DNA from 4 places in the Peribacillus sp. NPDC097224 genome. Region 1 is predicted to be linked to each of the others. Evidence: riboswitches for the same ligand, from Rfam matches in the RefSeq annotation. Region 1 holds a riboswitch; each other region holds the start of a gene.
What was found. A riboswitch is a leader RNA that binds a small molecule or an ion and turns the genes downstream of it on or off. The one in region 1 is predicted to bind S-adenosylmethionine.
Positions count from the first base shown of each region.

Region 2: it holds a riboswitch for S-adenosylmethionine, as region 1 does, so the genes downstream of both, metK (methionine adenosyltransferase) here and ACIQXR_RS04375 (methionine ABC transporter ATP-binding protein) in region 1, are expected to answer to the same signal.
Region 3: it holds a riboswitch for S-adenosylmethionine, as region 1 does, so the genes downstream of both, ACIQXR_RS13135 (Na+/H+ antiporter NhaC family protein) here and ACIQXR_RS04375 (methionine ABC transporter ATP-binding protein) in region 1, are expected to answer to the same signal.
Region 4: it holds a riboswitch for S-adenosylmethionine, as region 1 does, so the genes downstream of both, ACIQXR_RS07725 (methionine biosynthesis PLP-dependent protein) here and ACIQXR_RS04375 (methionine ABC transporter ATP-binding protein) in region 1, are expected to answer to the same signal.

Region 1 covers NZ_JBIWDK010000002.1:159,341-163,558, forward strand. The annotation lists gene ACIQXR_RS04365 (MetQ/NlpA family ABC transporter substrate-binding protein) at 1-606, opposite strand, end outside; gene ACIQXR_RS04370 (methionine ABC transporter permease) at 622-1,290, opposite strand; gene ACIQXR_RS04375 (methionine ABC transporter ATP-binding protein) at 1,283-2,317, opposite strand; SAM riboswitch class I at 2,462-2,573, opposite strand; gene ACIQXR_RS04380 (O-acetylhomoserine aminocarboxypropyltransferase/cysteine synthase family protein) at 2,686-3,996, opposite strand.
Region 2 covers NZ_JBIWDK010000008.1:44,583-48,800, forward strand. The annotation lists gene pckA (phosphoenolpyruvate carboxykinase (ATP)) at 1-889, opposite strand, end outside; SAM riboswitch class I at 1,467-1,629, shown strand; gene metK (methionine adenosyltransferase) at 1,798-2,994, shown strand; gene ACIQXR_RS15655 (gamma carbonic anhydrase) at 3,135-3,653, opposite strand; gene ACIQXR_RS15660 (alpha/beta hydrolase) at 3,868-4,218, shown strand, end outside.
Region 3 covers NZ_JBIWDK010000006.1:114,151-118,368, forward strand. The annotation lists gene ACIQXR_RS13130 (alanine/glycine:cation symporter family protein) at 1-190, opposite strand, end outside; gene ACIQXR_RS13135 (Na+/H+ antiporter NhaC family protein) at 499-1,791, opposite strand; SAM riboswitch class I at 1,996-2,100, opposite strand; gene ACIQXR_RS13140 (ABC transporter substrate-binding protein) at 2,250-3,443, opposite strand; gene ACIQXR_RS13145 (ABC transporter ATP-binding protein) at 3,471-4,178, opposite strand; gene ACIQXR_RS13150 (ABC transporter ATP-binding protein) at 4,171-4,218, opposite strand, start outside.
Region 4 covers NZ_JBIWDK010000003.1:213,485-217,702, reverse strand. The annotation lists gene ACIQXR_RS07735 (hypothetical protein) at 1-58, opposite strand, end outside; gene fumC (class II fumarate hydratase) at 166-1,548, opposite strand; SAM riboswitch class I at 1,880-1,994, shown strand; gene ACIQXR_RS07725 (methionine biosynthesis PLP-dependent protein) at 2,080-3,192, shown strand; gene metC (cystathionine beta-lyase) at 3,189-4,218, shown strand, end outside.

The DNA.
Region 1 (4,218 bases):
ATCTCCTTCGCCGCTTTCATAGATCTTCGGAAGTAATGCCGCTTCATAATCTGCATCGAATTTAATGTTCTTCTTATTCTCGACAATATCTTTTACTGTAGCTGTCGTTTTATCAATGCCTTCTTTAAGAGTAATCAGGCCATTCTTTTCTAAAAGTGATAAGGCACGTCCATGGTCTGCAACAGAGCTGCTTAAAATGATTGTTGCTCCTTCTGGAAGCTTATCAATGCTTTTATATTTTTGTGAATACAAAGCAATTGGTTCAATATGGATGCCGCCTGCATTAACAAAATCATATCCATTTTCCTTAATTTGAGATTCTAAATAAGGAATGTGCTGGAAGTAGTTCGCGTCCAGTTCTTTATTGTTCAAAGCCTTGTTTGGCAAGATATAGTCTTGGAATGTTTCCACTTCCAATTCAATGCCTTTTTCTTTAAGAAGAGGAATCGCTTTTTCAAGAATCTCTGCATGTGGTACATTCGATGCACCCACCACTAACTTCTTCGTATCATCGCCACTACCTGTATCTTTCTCTTTATCCGTTCCGCAAGCCGCCAATGCAATTGATAAAACTAGAACGAATGCAAACCCTAAAAACTTTTTCATCCTTTTCATCTCCCCTTATCTTTTATCCAATTTAGAAGTAATCACATCACCGATAATCTGTATGATGAAGACAATAATTAATATGACAATCGTCGCTACCAGGGTAACGTCGTTGTGATTCCGTTGATAACCGTCCAGATAGGCTAAGTTACCCAATCCACCAGCCCCGATGACACCTGCCATTGCCGTGTATCCAACCAATGCAATCGATGTTACCGTGATGCCTGATATAAGGGCCGGCATCGATTCTGGAAGGAGGACCTTATAAATGATGGTGCTGGTTTTGGCTCCCATTGATTTAGCCGCTTCAATCACGCCTTTATCAATCTCACGAAGGCCGATTTCGACCATCCGCGCATAAAACGGTGCTGCACCGATAATGAGTGCTGGTAATGCCGCATTCTCACCAATCATGCTACCGACAAGTAATTTGGTGAACGGAATTAATAATACAATCAAGATAAGGAATGGAATCGAACGGAAAATATTGACGAAAGCACTTAACACACCGTTAACGCCCCGATTTTCCCACATATTCCCCTTGCCTGTTAAAAACAGAAGCAACCCCAATAGTATCCCTATAAAAAAGGTCGCTACAACTGAAATACTTGTCATATACAGCGTTTCTTTCGTCGCTTCTATGATGTCTTCCCAATCTACATTCGGCAATAATTCTTCAAGCATGAGTAATCACCTCCACGCCTACCTGCTGTGCTTTTATGAATTCGATTGCGCGGAGCATTTCATCTTCACTGCCATCAAGGTGGATGAACAATGTTCCATATGAGCCGCTTCTCGTTTGTGATATCTTCCCCTGGACAATGTTCACATCCAACTCAAAATTACGTACCAATTTTGTGATCAACGGGCTTTCTGCATGATCCCCCACGAATGTCAGTTGAATCACTTTTCCTGCTGGATACCGTTCAAACAAATGCTCCATCGTTTCTTTTGTCTCTTCTGGTTCCGTCACCTGCTGAACAAAACGCTTAGTCATCTGTTCTTTAGGGTTTCTGAATACTTCCAGGACAGCTCCCTGTTCGACTACCCGTCCACTTTCCATCACAGCCACTCGATTGCAAATCTTCCGAATGACATGCATCTCATGTGTAATCAAGACAATGGTTAAACCAAGGCGTTGATTTATATCCACAAGCAATTCCAGGATGGAATCGGTTGTCTGGGGATCTAGAGCGGACGTGGCCTCATCACACAAAAGCACTTTCGGGTTATTGGCAAGAGCCCTCGCTATTCCCACCCTTTGCTTTTGTCCACCACTTAGCTGCGATGGATACGCTTTTTCTCTTCCTTCCAATCCAACTAACTTAATGAGTTCATTGACGCGCTTGATGCGTTCTTGCTTGGAGATGCCCGCAATTTCCAAAGGAAAGGATATATTTTCTTGAACGGTCCTTGACCATAAGAGATTAAAATGCTGAAAAATCATGCTAATCTCTTGACGGGCTTTACGAAGCTTAGACCCTTTAATTGTTGAAACTTCATTTCCCGCAACGTTCACGGAGCCCTCAGTAGGCCGTTCCAACCCATTCAGCATACGTATGAGCGTACTCTTGCCAGCCCCACTGTATCCGATGACTCCGAAAATCTCACCTTTATTTATTTCTAAATTCACACTATTCACGGCATGAATCGTTTCGCTATTTCCTTTTCCTGTTCGAAAAAGTTTACTGACGTTTGACAATGTAATCATGTATGCTCACCTCTTTATCCAATTAAGCCTATGAATTTAGTCGATTTATTTTTATGGCCTCCTGATGAATCTATCCTCTATGATTCAAAGAAAATAGAAAAAGCCCTTCTGCATGAGCAGAAAGGCAGGGAAAAGCAGGCCTTCCTCTCATCTCCCAAAGCCTCTACGCTTTGTGTGAATTGGCACCTTTCCAAGGAAAATCCTTGTCGGTTGCCGGGTTTCAACGGGCACATCCCTCCACCTCTCTTGATAAGAGCTATATATGGACTATTCTTTTTTGTCTTAACATTCACTTTACTATGTCTGAAATTTTAACACAGATAAAAAAGGAGTGCAATGTAAAATCCTAGGGTGTACCTGTTTCTCCATTAAACTCTTTGAGAATTCACTGACACGATATTCGTCGCTTTTTCAATCGCTTGCTCTAGATCTTCAAGTAAATCGTCTACATTTTCAATACCGATTGAAAGGCGAACCTGGTCGGCACTGACACCGGCCTTGACCAGTCCTGCATCATTCAATTGCTGGTGAGTTGTACTTGCTGGGTGGATGATTAGGCTTTTAGCATCCCCGACATTGGCGACATGCGACCATAACTCAACCGAATTGATGAGTGTGGAACCTGCTTCACGTCCACCCTTAATTCCAAACGTCACCACAGATCCGGCTCCCTTAGGCAAGTATTTATCCGCTAGGGCTTTATCGGGATGATCATCGTTACCCGGATAAGAAACCCATGAGACTGCCGGATGATTCTCCAAGTATTGAATGACCGTCCTCGTATTCAACAGGTGTTCCTTCATCCTGACATGGAGCGTTTCCAGGCCAAGCGTGAACTGGAATGCACTTTGAGCACTTAACGTCGGTCCCAAATCCCGAAGCAATTGCACACGCGCTTTCGTGATAAAGGCAGCAGGCCCTACCGCTTCGGAATAGACAAGTCCATCGTAACTAGGGTCAGGTTCCGTAAAGCCTGGATAATTAGGCGAATTCCAATCGAATTTACCACCGTCGATGATGACTCCCCCTAATGTCGTACCATTACCCAATAGCCACTTTGTAGCTGAATGGATGACAATATCCGCCCCAAAGTCTATTGGTCGGCACAGATACGGCGTTGCGAAAGTGTTATCAATAATAAGAGGTATCCCTGCTTCGTGGGCTATTTCCGCCACTGCTTCGATATCAAGAACCCTTAAGCTTGGGTTGCCGATTGTTTCGGCAAATATGGCCTTCGTTCGTGGAGTGATTGCCCGTTTGAAATTTTCCGGATCATCAGGTGAGACGAATTTCACTTTGATTCCGTATTTAGGGAGTGTATTTTCAAATAAATTATAGGTCCCGCCGTACAGTGTTGAAGCAGAAACGATTTCATCCCCCATACCAGCGATATTAAGGATGGAAAGGGATATAGCGGCCATGCCGCTTGCAACTGCCAATCCACCGATTCCCCCTTCTAACAGGGCCATTCTTTCTTCAAAGACACTGACAGTGGGATTGTGAAGCCTCGTATAGATATAGCCATTCTCTTTTAATCCAAACAGATTCGCTGCATGATCTGTATCTTTGAACAAATAAGCATTACTTTGATAAATGGGCACGGCGCGGGCACCCGTTTCGTCGACTTTTAAACCGCCATGCACACTCAACGTCTCAAAGCGGTAATTTTTTTCTGTCATTATATTCTCCCCTTCTTCCATTGTTTTAGTAGGGATTAAAGCGATATTGCCTCTTCTCTTGTTATATGCAAGGAACCTTATAATATGAAGAAGTCGGAACTTCCCGCCACCGTCCATAGAAATTTCCCTATTGAACGATGTCGCCTGGATAAGCGCGTTTTGTAAATGGCAGACATTCCATCCTCGTGTATGATGCGTCTATAACGTATGTACTTCATACAA
Region 2 (4,218 bases), on a different contig from region 1:
CATTTTCCAATACGGCGCCGAAACGGATGGCGTCGAAGATCTGTGGTTCTTTTTCACGTGAAAGGTTGATGGTTTTTGCATAGCATCCGCCTTCGATGTTGAATACACCATTAGAAGACCAGCCGTGTTCGTCATCACCAATCAGTTTACGGTTCGTGTCGGCAGATAAAGTCGTTTTACCAGTACCGGACAATCCGAAGAATAAAGCGACATCGCCTTCACGACCTACGTTTGCCGAACAATGCATCGGAAGGATTTCTTCTTCCGGAAGTAGGTAGTTCATGATTGAGAAAATCGATTTCTTCATTTCACCTGCGTATTCAGTTCCACCGATTAGGATAGTACGGCGTTCGAATGATACCATGATGAACGTTTCGGATTGCGTTCCATCAACTGCTGGATCCGCTTTGAAATTAGGTGCGGAAAGGATGGTGAATTCTGCTTCATGCCCTCTTAGTTCTTCCTCATTCGGACGGATGAACAATGTATGAGCAAAAAGGTTGTGCCAAGCATATTCATTAACCACTCGGATAGGAAGGCGTGATGATTCGTCTGCACCAGCAAAACCTTTGAAGACAAAGACTTCTTCTTTTGTCTTTAAGTAATCCACTACTTTACTATATAGTTTATTGAATACTTCCTCGGAAATGGGTTGGTTAACTGGGCCCCAGTCAATTTTGTCCTTTACAGAAGCTTCTTCCACAATATATTTATCTTTAGGTGAACGGCCCGTGTATTTGCCCGTTTCAGCTTTTACTGCGCCGGTTGAAGTTAAAACGCCTTCATTTCTGCTTAATACTTTTTCAACTAATTGAGGAACTGAGAGTTGAGTTTGCACATTATTTCCTGCTAATAATTGGTGTAACTCATTAACGTCAACAGAATTCATATATGAGATACCTTCCTTTGTTTAAGTTTTTATAATACAATTAGTATAACACATTGGATTAAATAGTCTATACTATTTAACTTTTTTTGTGAATGAAAATGGAATAGTCGCATTAATCAATTATCTCACTTCGAGTGTAACCTTATGTATAGTGCGGGCATATACTTGCAGTGAGTCATCCTGGATGGATGTTTTTGAATCTGGTTGAATCGGGAGACGATCTGGATGAAGTAAATCTAGGATGTGAAAAACGATTGCTGCCACAAGTCTTTGTGAAGTCCCGTTTTAGGATTAGTGTACCTTTTCATTTATAATAGGAAGAAAAGAAGTGAACAACCATTTATGTATTTGAAAAAGGGATGAATATGGGGTTCGGATGGTATGTTCATTTTGTCTGATTTATCCATTGTAAGTCAATGGTCTTATCTTCTTAGTTTACACTCTTTAAGAATACTATTTATATTCCGGCTGTGCCAGATAAAAAGTTTTTTTATTTTTCATTGGGGAAAAATGTTCTATTTAGAAAAACATTGACAAATTCAGACTAAATACGATAGTATCTTAAATTGTACGGATTCTCTTATCCCGAGTTGGTGGAGGGACAGGCCCTTTGAAACCCAGCAACCTGCCATATTGAACTTGACTCCAAGGTCAATCGCCGAAAATAAAGCGATGAACCTTCAAGGAATAGTGGTGATGGTGCTAACCTGAGCAAGGTAAAAACCCTTGAACGATAAGAGTGAAAGGATAGATGATAGAATTTTTAAACCTTTCCTCATTTGCCAGGGAAGGTTTTTGTGTTTTTATTCATTAATTCTGTGTCTATGATTGAAACTAATAAGGGAAACGAGTTCCGTAAAAGATCAGGCTCATGCCTACAACATACTAACTTCCAAGGAGGAAATAAGATGTCAAAGAAACGTCTATTTACTTCTGAATCTGTGACAGAAGGCCATCCGGATAAAATTTGTGATCAGATTTCAGATTCCATTTTAGATGCAATCCTAGCTAAGGATGCAAATGCACGCGTTGCGTGTGAAACAAGTGTAACGACAGGTCTTGTACTTGTTGCTGGAGAAATTACAACATCGGCTTACGTGGATATTTCACGCATTGTCCGCGATACGATTGCAGGTATCGGGTACACTCGTGCGAAATATGGTTTCGATGCCGAGACTTGTGCTGTGCTAAGCTCGATCGATGAGCAGTCTGCTGATATTGCAGCGGGTGTTGATAAAGCATTGGAAGCACGTGAAGGTACGATGTCCGATGAGGAAATCGATGCTATCGGTGCAGGGGACCAAGGTCTTATGTTCGGATTCGCGTGCAATGAAACGGAAGAGCTTATGCCACTTCCCATTTCATTGGCTCATAAGCTATCATTCCGTCTTTCTCAAGTTCGTAAAGATGGCACGCTAAGTTATTTACGTCCTGATGGAAAAACGCAAGTAACGGTTGAATATGATGAAAATAACCTACCTGTACGTGTAGACACAATCGTCATCTCCACACAACATGATCCTGAAGTGACACTTGAACAAATTCAAGCCGACTTAAAAGAACATGTGATTAATGCGGTCGTACCGGCTGACTTAATCAATGAAGATACGAAATACTTCATCAACCCGACTGGCCGTTTTGTAATCGGCGGACCTCAAGGGGATGCTGGTCTTACTGGCCGTAAAATCATCGTTGATACGTACGGCGGATACGCTCGTCACGGCGGCGGTGCTTTCTCTGGTAAAGATGCAACAAAAGTGGACCGTTCTGCTGCATATGCCGCTCGTTACGTTGCGAAGAACATCGTAGCTGCTGGCCTGGCTGACAAAGCGGAAGTGCAATTGGCCTACGCAATCGGCGTGGCTAAGCCTGTATCCATCTCAATCGATACATTTGGAACGGGAACAGTAAGTGAAGAGGTGCTAGTGGAATTGGTAGAGGCGAATTTCGACCTACGTCCAGCTGGTATCATCAAGATGCTTGACCTACGTCGCCCAATCTACAAGCAAACAGCTGCATATGGTCACTTCGGCCGTACAGATGTTGATTTGCCTTGGGAGCGTACGGATAAAGCAGAAGCTTTAAAAACACAAGCTAAAGCGTAAATCATATGAGAAAAGGTGCCTTGCTTTAATGCAAGGCACCTTTTTTGATGGGCAAAAATAGGATTAAATATGGCTTCCTAGGGAATAATTCAAGGAATCCTATTTTTAGCTAAGCGTTTTTTGTAATCATACGATTGGTGTTACTTTATTCGGTCAGCCTGTTTATAGAGTTGTCCTTTTTCAGCATATTCCCGGACAATGCGATCCATATCCTGGCGATCTTCCTCATTAATTTCACGAACGACTTTGGCCGGCCTTCCAAAGGCTAAGGTGTTCGGCGGGATAACCTTTCCTTGGGGGACAAGGCTTCCTGCACCGATGAAGGCACCTTCACCGATTTCCGCTCCATCAAGGATGATCGAACCCATGCCGATGAGGGCTCTCTTTCGAATTTTGCAGCTATGTAGAATGACTTGGTGGCCAATGGTCACTTCATCTTCGATTATCAGTGGGTTATTGGGACTTTGATGAAGTACGCTGTTATCTTGCACGCTTACTCTTTTCCCGATGATGGTGGGTGCCACATCGCCGCGAATGACGGTATTGAACCAGATCGTTGATTCATCACCGATTTTGACATCGCCTGTCACGACGGCATTTTCAGCAAGATAGGCGCTTTCGGAAATTTCTGGTTCCATGCCTTTGAATGGATAAATAATCAATTTTCATCATTTCCTTTCCGAAGTGGATAATTTTGCTGTATTATTTTAATATACCGTATCAAAATAGCCTTGGCTACTATTTGATTGAGCACAATTAATTAGGTTTCGTTTTTGTTGAAAACCGAAAATGTGGTTATAATTTACCATATAGATTATTTTTCATTCTGCATGGAACGTTTACAACTAGAGAAAAGTGAAAGGGGGATTTCGAATGTGGAAATGGGAGACGGACGGAGATGCAAAAGGCGTCATCGTCATTATTCATGGGGCAATGGAGCATCATGGCCGTTACAAGTGGTTAACACAAATGTGGCTTTCAGCCGGATACCATGTCGTCATGGGCGACCTACCCGGGCAGGGAATGACGACACGCGCCTTCCGGGGGCATATCGATTCCTTTGACGAATATTTAGAAGAAGTAAAAAGCTGGATTGAAGATGCATACGATTATTCCCTTCCTGTCTTTTTATTAGGACATAGCATGGGTGGGTTGATTGCGATCCGCCTGCTTCAGGAGGAAGAATGGGACATCGCGGGGGTCATTTTATCATCGCCATGCCTC
Region 3 (4,218 bases), on a different contig from region 1:
ACGATGATACGCCTTTCTTATCTGCCGTAGCACCTTCCCCTAGTAACCTAATCATTTCTTTCACCATTCTAAATTGTACGAATTTAGTCCGAAAAGAAAAATAAATGCCCATTCCAATTAATAATATAATCAGTATAGATGACCATAATAAATCATTTGTTTCAGTAATAAACTTTTCTACTATCTCCATTTTTAAACGAACCCACCTCTAATTATTTCAATACAATACCTTTAGAGTTCCCGCTTTTGCAAAATAGTAAACACTTAAGAATAAAGATGACTCCGTATATTGTATTTAATTATACTATTTTAATATTATTGAAGAAGGATATTAGTTTTTTGGAACATAAAAGAATTAAAGATTTCATCCACACTTTCCATTCGAAGTCACTTACCCTAAAAAAGCCCTGGCGACAATGCTCCAGGGCCAACATTCATGATTTTACATTCATGATTTTACATTCATGATTTATTGATACTCTTCCACCCATACTATTTTTATTTCTTCTTCGAGAACCGGGGAAAACCTATTAAAATGGCTATGATTCCTGAAATCCCGATTAAGACTGGATAGAACGAATAGGGTAGGATACTGATAGGAGAGATGTGTGCGACACCTGCAGCTAAAAGTAGTTGTGCTCCGTATGGCAATAAGCCCTGAATGCTACAAGCGAAAACATCGAGCAAACTGGCAGATTTCCGTGGATCGATTTCATACTTTTCGGCAATGTTTTTTGCGAGTGGACCAGCAATGATGATGGATATGGTATTGTTTGCCGTTGAAAGATTCGTTAAAGCCACCAATCCCGCGATACTGAACTCTGCACTTTTTCTTGATTTGCTCTTTCTCGTCACGAGGTTCAGTAGGTAATCGATTCCGCCGTTATGTTTGATAACAGAAACCATGCCTGCAATCAAAATCGCTAGGAAGGAGATTTCATACATCCCAGCCATTCCATCCCCCATTTTTTGAATCACTTCCATTGCATGATAACTACCATCCGCTAAACCGATGATTCCGGCAAAGACGATGCCGATAGAGAGAACCAAGAATACATTGATCCCTGCCAATGCTGCCACTAGAACACAAAGGTAAGGTAGAATTTTGACCCAATTGTAGGCTTCTCCAGAAATTGTAGCTTGTTCACCCATCGTCAGAAAACCAAGGATAAAACATGTGATTATTGCAGCAGGTAACACAATAAAAAAGTTCACTTTGAACTTATCTTTCATTTTCGTTCCCTGTGTGCGTACAGCTGCTATAGTCGTATCCGAAATGAAAGAAAGATTATCACCGAACATGGCACCACCAATGACCGCAGCCATGGAAAGGGCAACAGATATATCCGTTTGATCACTGATTCCTACTCCAATAGGTGCTAAAGCCACTATCGTTCCCATACTTGTCCCCATTGATAATGAGATAAAGCAGGCGATAATAAATAACCCCACCATTAAAAGATTTTGCGGAACAATTGAAAGTGCTAGATTCACCGTAGACGCTACGGCCCCCATCCCATTTGCCACTTCCGAAAAAGCCCCAGCCAATAGGAATATGACAACCATCAACATGATGTTTGAATCCCCGGCACCTTTACAAAAGATTTCTACTTTCTGATCGAATGATTCCTTTCGATTCATTGCCAGTGCCGTAGCAGATGCAATGGCTATGGCAACAATCACTGGAAATGTGTAAAAATCTTTTGTAATAACACCTGAACCTATAAATAATATCAAAAAAACGATAAACGGCGTTAAAGCCCATGGATTCCCTTTATTGTCTAAACTCATGATGTACACCTCTTTAGTATTTTGCATGGTAATGGTAATGGATACTCTTTTTGGACTCTCTAAATTTTCCGGCATCCCTTCATTTTAATATGGTCTTGATTATAGAATAGTAACAAACCATCAAGAACAGATTCCTATCCTATGAGTACAAAAAGACCTCTTCCGTTTTATTACAAGAAGAGGTCTTTTAATCTATAAACACTCCTCTTATCTTTCAGGTCAATCGCCTGCTGGATTTGGCACAGCACTCTAAATAAGTCTGCTGCCGAGACATCTTCGGGCCAGTCCCTCAGTCTCTCTTGATAAGAAGTAAGAAATATTCATTTTTTCAAAGCAAATATAAGAGTACAGCATTTTAAGAGTTTTCGCAAGGTAAAGTATTAAAGATTTTTATAAACTGATGGAATGCATTAGTTTTTAGCTTTCGGGGCGAAAAGGTAGTTAGTGTGAAAGCACCTTTATTCTTCTACATTGATGGGTACCACTTTTCCATCTTCGACCGCTCCTACAACGACTTTTGCTGCGAATCCACCGTTTTCGTCAATCGATGGTATATTGTAAATTTTCTGTTCAGGTGCCGTATTTGTCAGCCCATCCTGCATATGGTCACGGATCGCATTCACATCATCGACTGTTCCCGCCGCTTTCATTGCCTCCACAAAGGCATACATAGCAATGTAATTCAACCCCACTTCAGAACTAGCATCTTCCTTATAAATTTTTTTATATTTATCAATGAATGCCGGTATTGCTTCTTCCTTGGAATCGATTAGCGGAAGAACACCGATCGAACCTTCCAATGTTTCGTACGAGCCCGCTATTGGTTTCATTTGATCCAGTTTCGCCTGGTCCATGATAATGAAACCGCCTTTAAAGCCTAGTTCCCTTGCTTGTTTTGCAACCTTGGCCGTAGGCTCTGACGCCCCCCCGATGAAAAGGACATCAGGCTTTTCTTTTAGGGCATTTGTAACAGTCGTGAAGAAATCCGTTTCTTTAGAAAAATCAATGGAGGCATTATACACGACTTCACCACCCTGTTTTTCCCAATGAGGAAGTAGGTTTTCCGCCCAGTCCTTCCCGTACTGGGAAGATGGTGGCAATGCCGCAATTTTCTTTCCGAAGTTTTCCATTGCATACGTAGAAAACGGTTCAATATACCCTTCATAATTTGGCGGGATCCTCACCGTTAATGAATTACCGCTTTCCGTGATGGCTGGTTCACTCGAATAGCCACCGATGATGAATTTCTCTTTTTCGTTAAAAACCTGAAGGGCGAGTATCCCTCCACTATGAGGAGTGAAAATAATCGGAGTTTTGTATTCCTGAATTAAACGTTTAGCATTTGAACCCGTTTCATTCGGTAAGTACTTATCATCCAACGAAACCAGGTTGAGCGTATATTTTTCCCCTTCCACTTCAAACCCACCAGCATCATTGATTTCATTTACTGCCATCTCCACACCATTTAACGTTCGTTTTCCATATAAGGCTGCTGCTCCACTCAAAGGACCGCTAAAACCGATATTGACGACATTCTTCCCTTTACTGGCCTTTCCTCCCCCACTTGAGGCAGGGCTGTCTCCTTTGTTACAGCCGGCTAGTGCCGTTAGGACGAGTAATAGCATGACAAAGAATACACTCAATTTTTTCATGAAAATCCCCCATTCATTTTTAAACTCTTATGCTCCGATATAAGCTTTCCGTACTTCATCATTAGCCAATAATTCTTTTGCAGTCCCTTCGACGACAATTTCCCCATTTTCAAAAACATATCCCTTATCTGCAATGCTAAGAGCCGCATTCGCATTCTGTTCGGCTAGTAGAACGGTTATGCCTTCCCGGTTTATTTCTTCAATGACTTGGAACATCTGTTCAACGATCAAAGGAGCGAGGCCCACGGAAGGTTCATCTAGCATCAAAAGCTTTGGCTTAGACATCAAGGCCCTGCCAATGGCTAGCATCTGTTGCTGTCCACCACTCAAGCTGCCGGCTTCATCATGGAGTTTTTCTTTTAAAATAGGAAATAAATGATAGACATTTTCCAATGAGGCCTTGATTTCCATCTTTTTTTTTCGATGTACGTAAGCTCCCATCTTCAAGTTTTCCTGGACAGTCATCTGAGGAAACAGTTTCCGCCCTTCTGCACATTGCACGATTCCAGCTTGGACATTCTTATCCGGATCCCTACCTCCGATAGCCAGTTCCTCAAAATGAATTTCACCCTGAGCCAGCTTGCTTATGCCGCTGATAGAACGGAATGTCGTGCTTTTCCCTGCTCCATTCGCTCCCAGTAGAACGACAATTTCCCCTTTTTTCACTTCAATATTCACATGCTTGATCGCAGAGAAGCTCCCATAACATACAGTAACATCAGTTAACTTAAGCACTAGCACTACCTCCTAAATAGGCTTTAATAACCGCCTCATT
Region 4 (4,218 bases), on a different contig from region 1:
ATTTAGGGCATTCCAAATGCATTTTTCTAAGACCATTGCATAGTGGACATAAAGACATGACCATTCCTCCTGTTCGATTTATCTAGTTTAAGTATTCGTTTATTCCATCATTTTAACACATTAAAACATCCTCCCTACATGCGAGGAAGGATGCTTACCTGTTGATTATTTATTGACCATGTTAGCAGGGTCAACCCATGCTTTGAATTCATCTTCCGTTAGGAATTCAAGTTTCAACGCCGCTTCTTTCAAAGTGGAGTTGTCTTTGAATGCAGTTTTCGCAATTTTAGCCGCTTTTTCATACCCGATATGTGGGTTCAATGCCGTTACGAGCATAAGAGAACGATCAACATTTTCTTTGATCTTATCTTCATTCGCTGTAATTCCTACCGCACAGTTATCATTGAAGGAATGAATGCCATCAGTCAATAATTTAACGGTTTGCAGGAAGTTGTAAATGATGACCGGTTTGAAAACGTTCAATTCAAAGTTCCCTTGGCTTGCTGCAAAACCGATTGTAGCATCATTTCCGACAACTTGTGTCGCAATCATTGTCATTGCTTCACATTGGGTCGGATTCACTTTACCTGGCATGATGGAGCTGCCTGGCTCATTTTCAGGAATGGCGATTTCACCGATTCCGCTTCTTGGGCCACTTGCCAGCCATCTAACATCATTGGCAATCTTCATTAAATCAGCAGCCAATGCTTTAAGAGCACCGTGTGCATAAACAATTTCGTTATGGCTTGTTAAAGCATGGAACTTATTATCCGATGTGACAAATGAATGTCCTGTATCCGCTGCGATTTGTTTAGCAGAAAGTGCCGGGAATTCTTTTTTCGTATTGATTCCAGTCCCTACAGCCGTACCGCCCAATGCAAGGTTCAATAATTTTTGGCTACTTTCTTCGATCATCGCCAAATCTTTATCAAGCATTGCTTTCCAACCGGAGATTTCTTGGCCAAGAGTTAGTGGTGTCGCATCTTGAAGATGGGTACGTCCAATTTTCACGACATCCCAGAATTCTTTTTCTTTGGCTTCGAATGTGTCACGAAGCACTTTAATGGCCGGTACCAATTTTTCGGCAACTTCCATATAAGCTGCGATATGCATGGCTGTCGGGAATGTATCGTTAGAGCTTTGTGCTTTGTTAACATCATCATTCGGGTGAAGCATCTCAGTTTCGCCTTTTTCCTCTAACCATTTATTCCCTTTGTTTGCGACCACTTCATTCACGTTCATATTACTTTGTGTGCCGCTACCTGTTTGCCAGACGACAAGTGGGAAATGTTCGTCAAGCGTCCCTTCAAGGATTTCACCACAAATTTTAACGATGGCATCCTTCTTCACTTCTGAAAGATCGCCAAGTTCAAAATTCACTTTTGCTGCCGCTTGTTTTACGTAAGCAAATGCATGAACTAATTCAATCGGCATTTTTTCATAACCGATTTTGAAGTTATTACGGCTTCTTTCCGTTTGAGCACCCCAGTACTTATCAGCAGGAACTTTTACTTCCCCCATTGTATCTCGTTCGATTCTAAATTCCATGTGTTCTCCTCCTATATTCGCACTATCCACTGAGAAACAATATGTATATGTAATGAATAATGACGTTTTATATGATCCCCTATATATTGTACAAACATTATTATTGTAAAGCAAAAAAAACGGAACACAAATGACCTTTTCCTTCAGAAAAGTCCGTTTAATCTGAATCCGGTTCTATTACTCTGTTGAATTCGTAATTTTATAATGATAAACATGATACATAACATGATACATGTTCCATAATAGCTAGTCCCAAATAACCGTCTATTAGGAATGTCCTTGACAGAATCCTATATTTATAGTAAATTCAAAAGAAATTGAATAATCAAAACTCTTATCGAGAGAGGTAGAGGGAATGGCCCTATGACACCTCAGCAACCTTCATTTGTTTCAAACCAATGAAAAGGTGCTAATTCCACAAGTTTGTGTAACTTGGAAGATAAGAAGAATGACTCTATCCTACTTATTCAAGTCTTCTTCTTAAAGAAGACTTTTTTTATTTTATTTAACTAAAAGGAGCAGTGAAAAATTATGTACAAAACAGAAACCTATCTTGCTCAGCTTGGAAACCGCAGTGAAACGGCGACAGGAACGGTCAATCCGCCCGTTTACTTCTCGACGGCTTTCCGTCACGAAGGAATTGGTCAATCAACAGGATTCGACTATACACGAACAGGAAACCCTACACGCCAGCTATTGGAGCAATCGATCGCCAAACTAGAACATGGCGATCAAGGATATGCATGCAGTTCGGGAATGGCTGCCATTGCCACCATCCTTTCCTTATTCAAATCAGGGGATGCATGGATCAGTAGCGAAGATTTATATGGCGGTACATATCGTTTATTAGAGCATGGCTTTAAAAAATGGGGGCTACAATGCGAATATGTCAATACATGTTGCCTGGAGGATATTGAAAAAGCAATCACCCCTCAAACAAAGGCCATCTTTATTGAAACTCCCACAAACCCTCTTATGCAGCAAACGGACATTCCAGCCGTCGCCGCTCTTGCCAAACAATACAATTTACTATTGATTGTTGACAATACTTTTTACACGCCGATCATCCAACAGCCCCTCTTACTTGGTGCTGACATCGTGATTCACAGTGCAACGAAATATCTAGGTGGCCATAATGACGTGTTGGCCGGCTTGATTGTGGCAAAAGGCGCCGAGTTATGTGAGTCCCTTGCTTTCCACCATAATGGTATGGGTGCGGTCTTGAGCCCATTTGATTCGTGGCTGTTGATGCGCGGGATGAAAACCTTGGCACTGAGAATGGAACGTCATGAAAAGAACGCCAAGGTTATCGTTGATTATTTGACGGAACATGAAAGTGTAACGGATGTTCTCTATCCAGGTCGTGGCGGCATGATTTCATTCCGGGTCAATGATGAAGCGGTGGTCAACCCATTTCTACAGTCCCTTTCATTGATTTCATTTGCCGAAAGCCTTGGTGGCGTCGAAAGCTTCATCACGTATCCGGCGACACAGACACATGCCGATATGCCTCTTGAAGTTAGAACGGCAAATGGAGTTTGCAATCGACTCCTTCGATTCTCTGTCGGCATCGAGGACAGCGGAGATTTAATCGAAGACCTGCAGCAGGCATTTGCTCAAGTTAAAAAGGAGGCAATACGATGACAAACCAAGAATTCAGTTTTGAAACCAAATTACTACACAACCAACATAAATTCGATCCAACAACAGGTGGGGTGAGTGTTCCGATTCAGCATGCTTCCACCTTCCATCAAACCGACATTGATCAATTTGGCAAATACGATTACAGCCGGAGCGGGAATCCGACGCGAGAAGCACTGGAAGATATCATTGCGGAACTGGAAGAAGGCACGCGCGGATTCGCTTTTTCATCCGGGATGGCTGCCATTTCAACGGCTTTCCTCCTGCTTTCTGCCGGTGACCATATCGTCATCTCTGAAGATGTATACGGAGGCACATTCCGAATGGTAACAACCGTGCTGACCCGTTTTAACATCGAACATACCTTCGTGGATATGACGGATCTTGAAAGTGTAAAAGCGGCCATCCAGCCAAATACGCGAGCAATCTATATTGAAACGCCTTCCAATCCCTTGCTTAAAGTAACCGATATTAAAGCGGTATGTGATATCGCCAAAAGCATTGGCGCATTAAGCTTTGTAGACAATACATTCCTGACACCTGCCCTGCAAAGACCGTTAAACCTCGGGGCCGATATTGTCCTGCACAGTGCAACAAAATTTTTGTCTGGACATAGTGATGTCGTAGCAGGCCTTGCCGTCGTAAAAGACCCGGACCTTGCCGATAGACTTGGTTCCCTCCAAAACTCTTTTGGAGCGGTGCTCGGTGTTCAGGATGCCTGGCTTGTGATGAGAGGTCTGAAAACCCTATCCGTCCGGATGGAGCACTCTCAAAAAGGTGCTGAGAGAATTGCGGAATATTTAAAACAGCAACCGTTAGTGAAAAACGTGTATTACCCTGGTCTTTCCGACCACCCACAACACGGCATCCAGGGAAATCAAGCCAGGGGAGCGGGAGCTGTTCTATCATTCGAATTGGAAAGCGAAGAAATTTTCCGCTCGTTCGTAAACCATGTCGAGTTACCCGTGTTTGCTGTAAGCCTCGGGGCCGTCGAATCGATTCTATCTTACCCGGCTAAAATGTCCCATG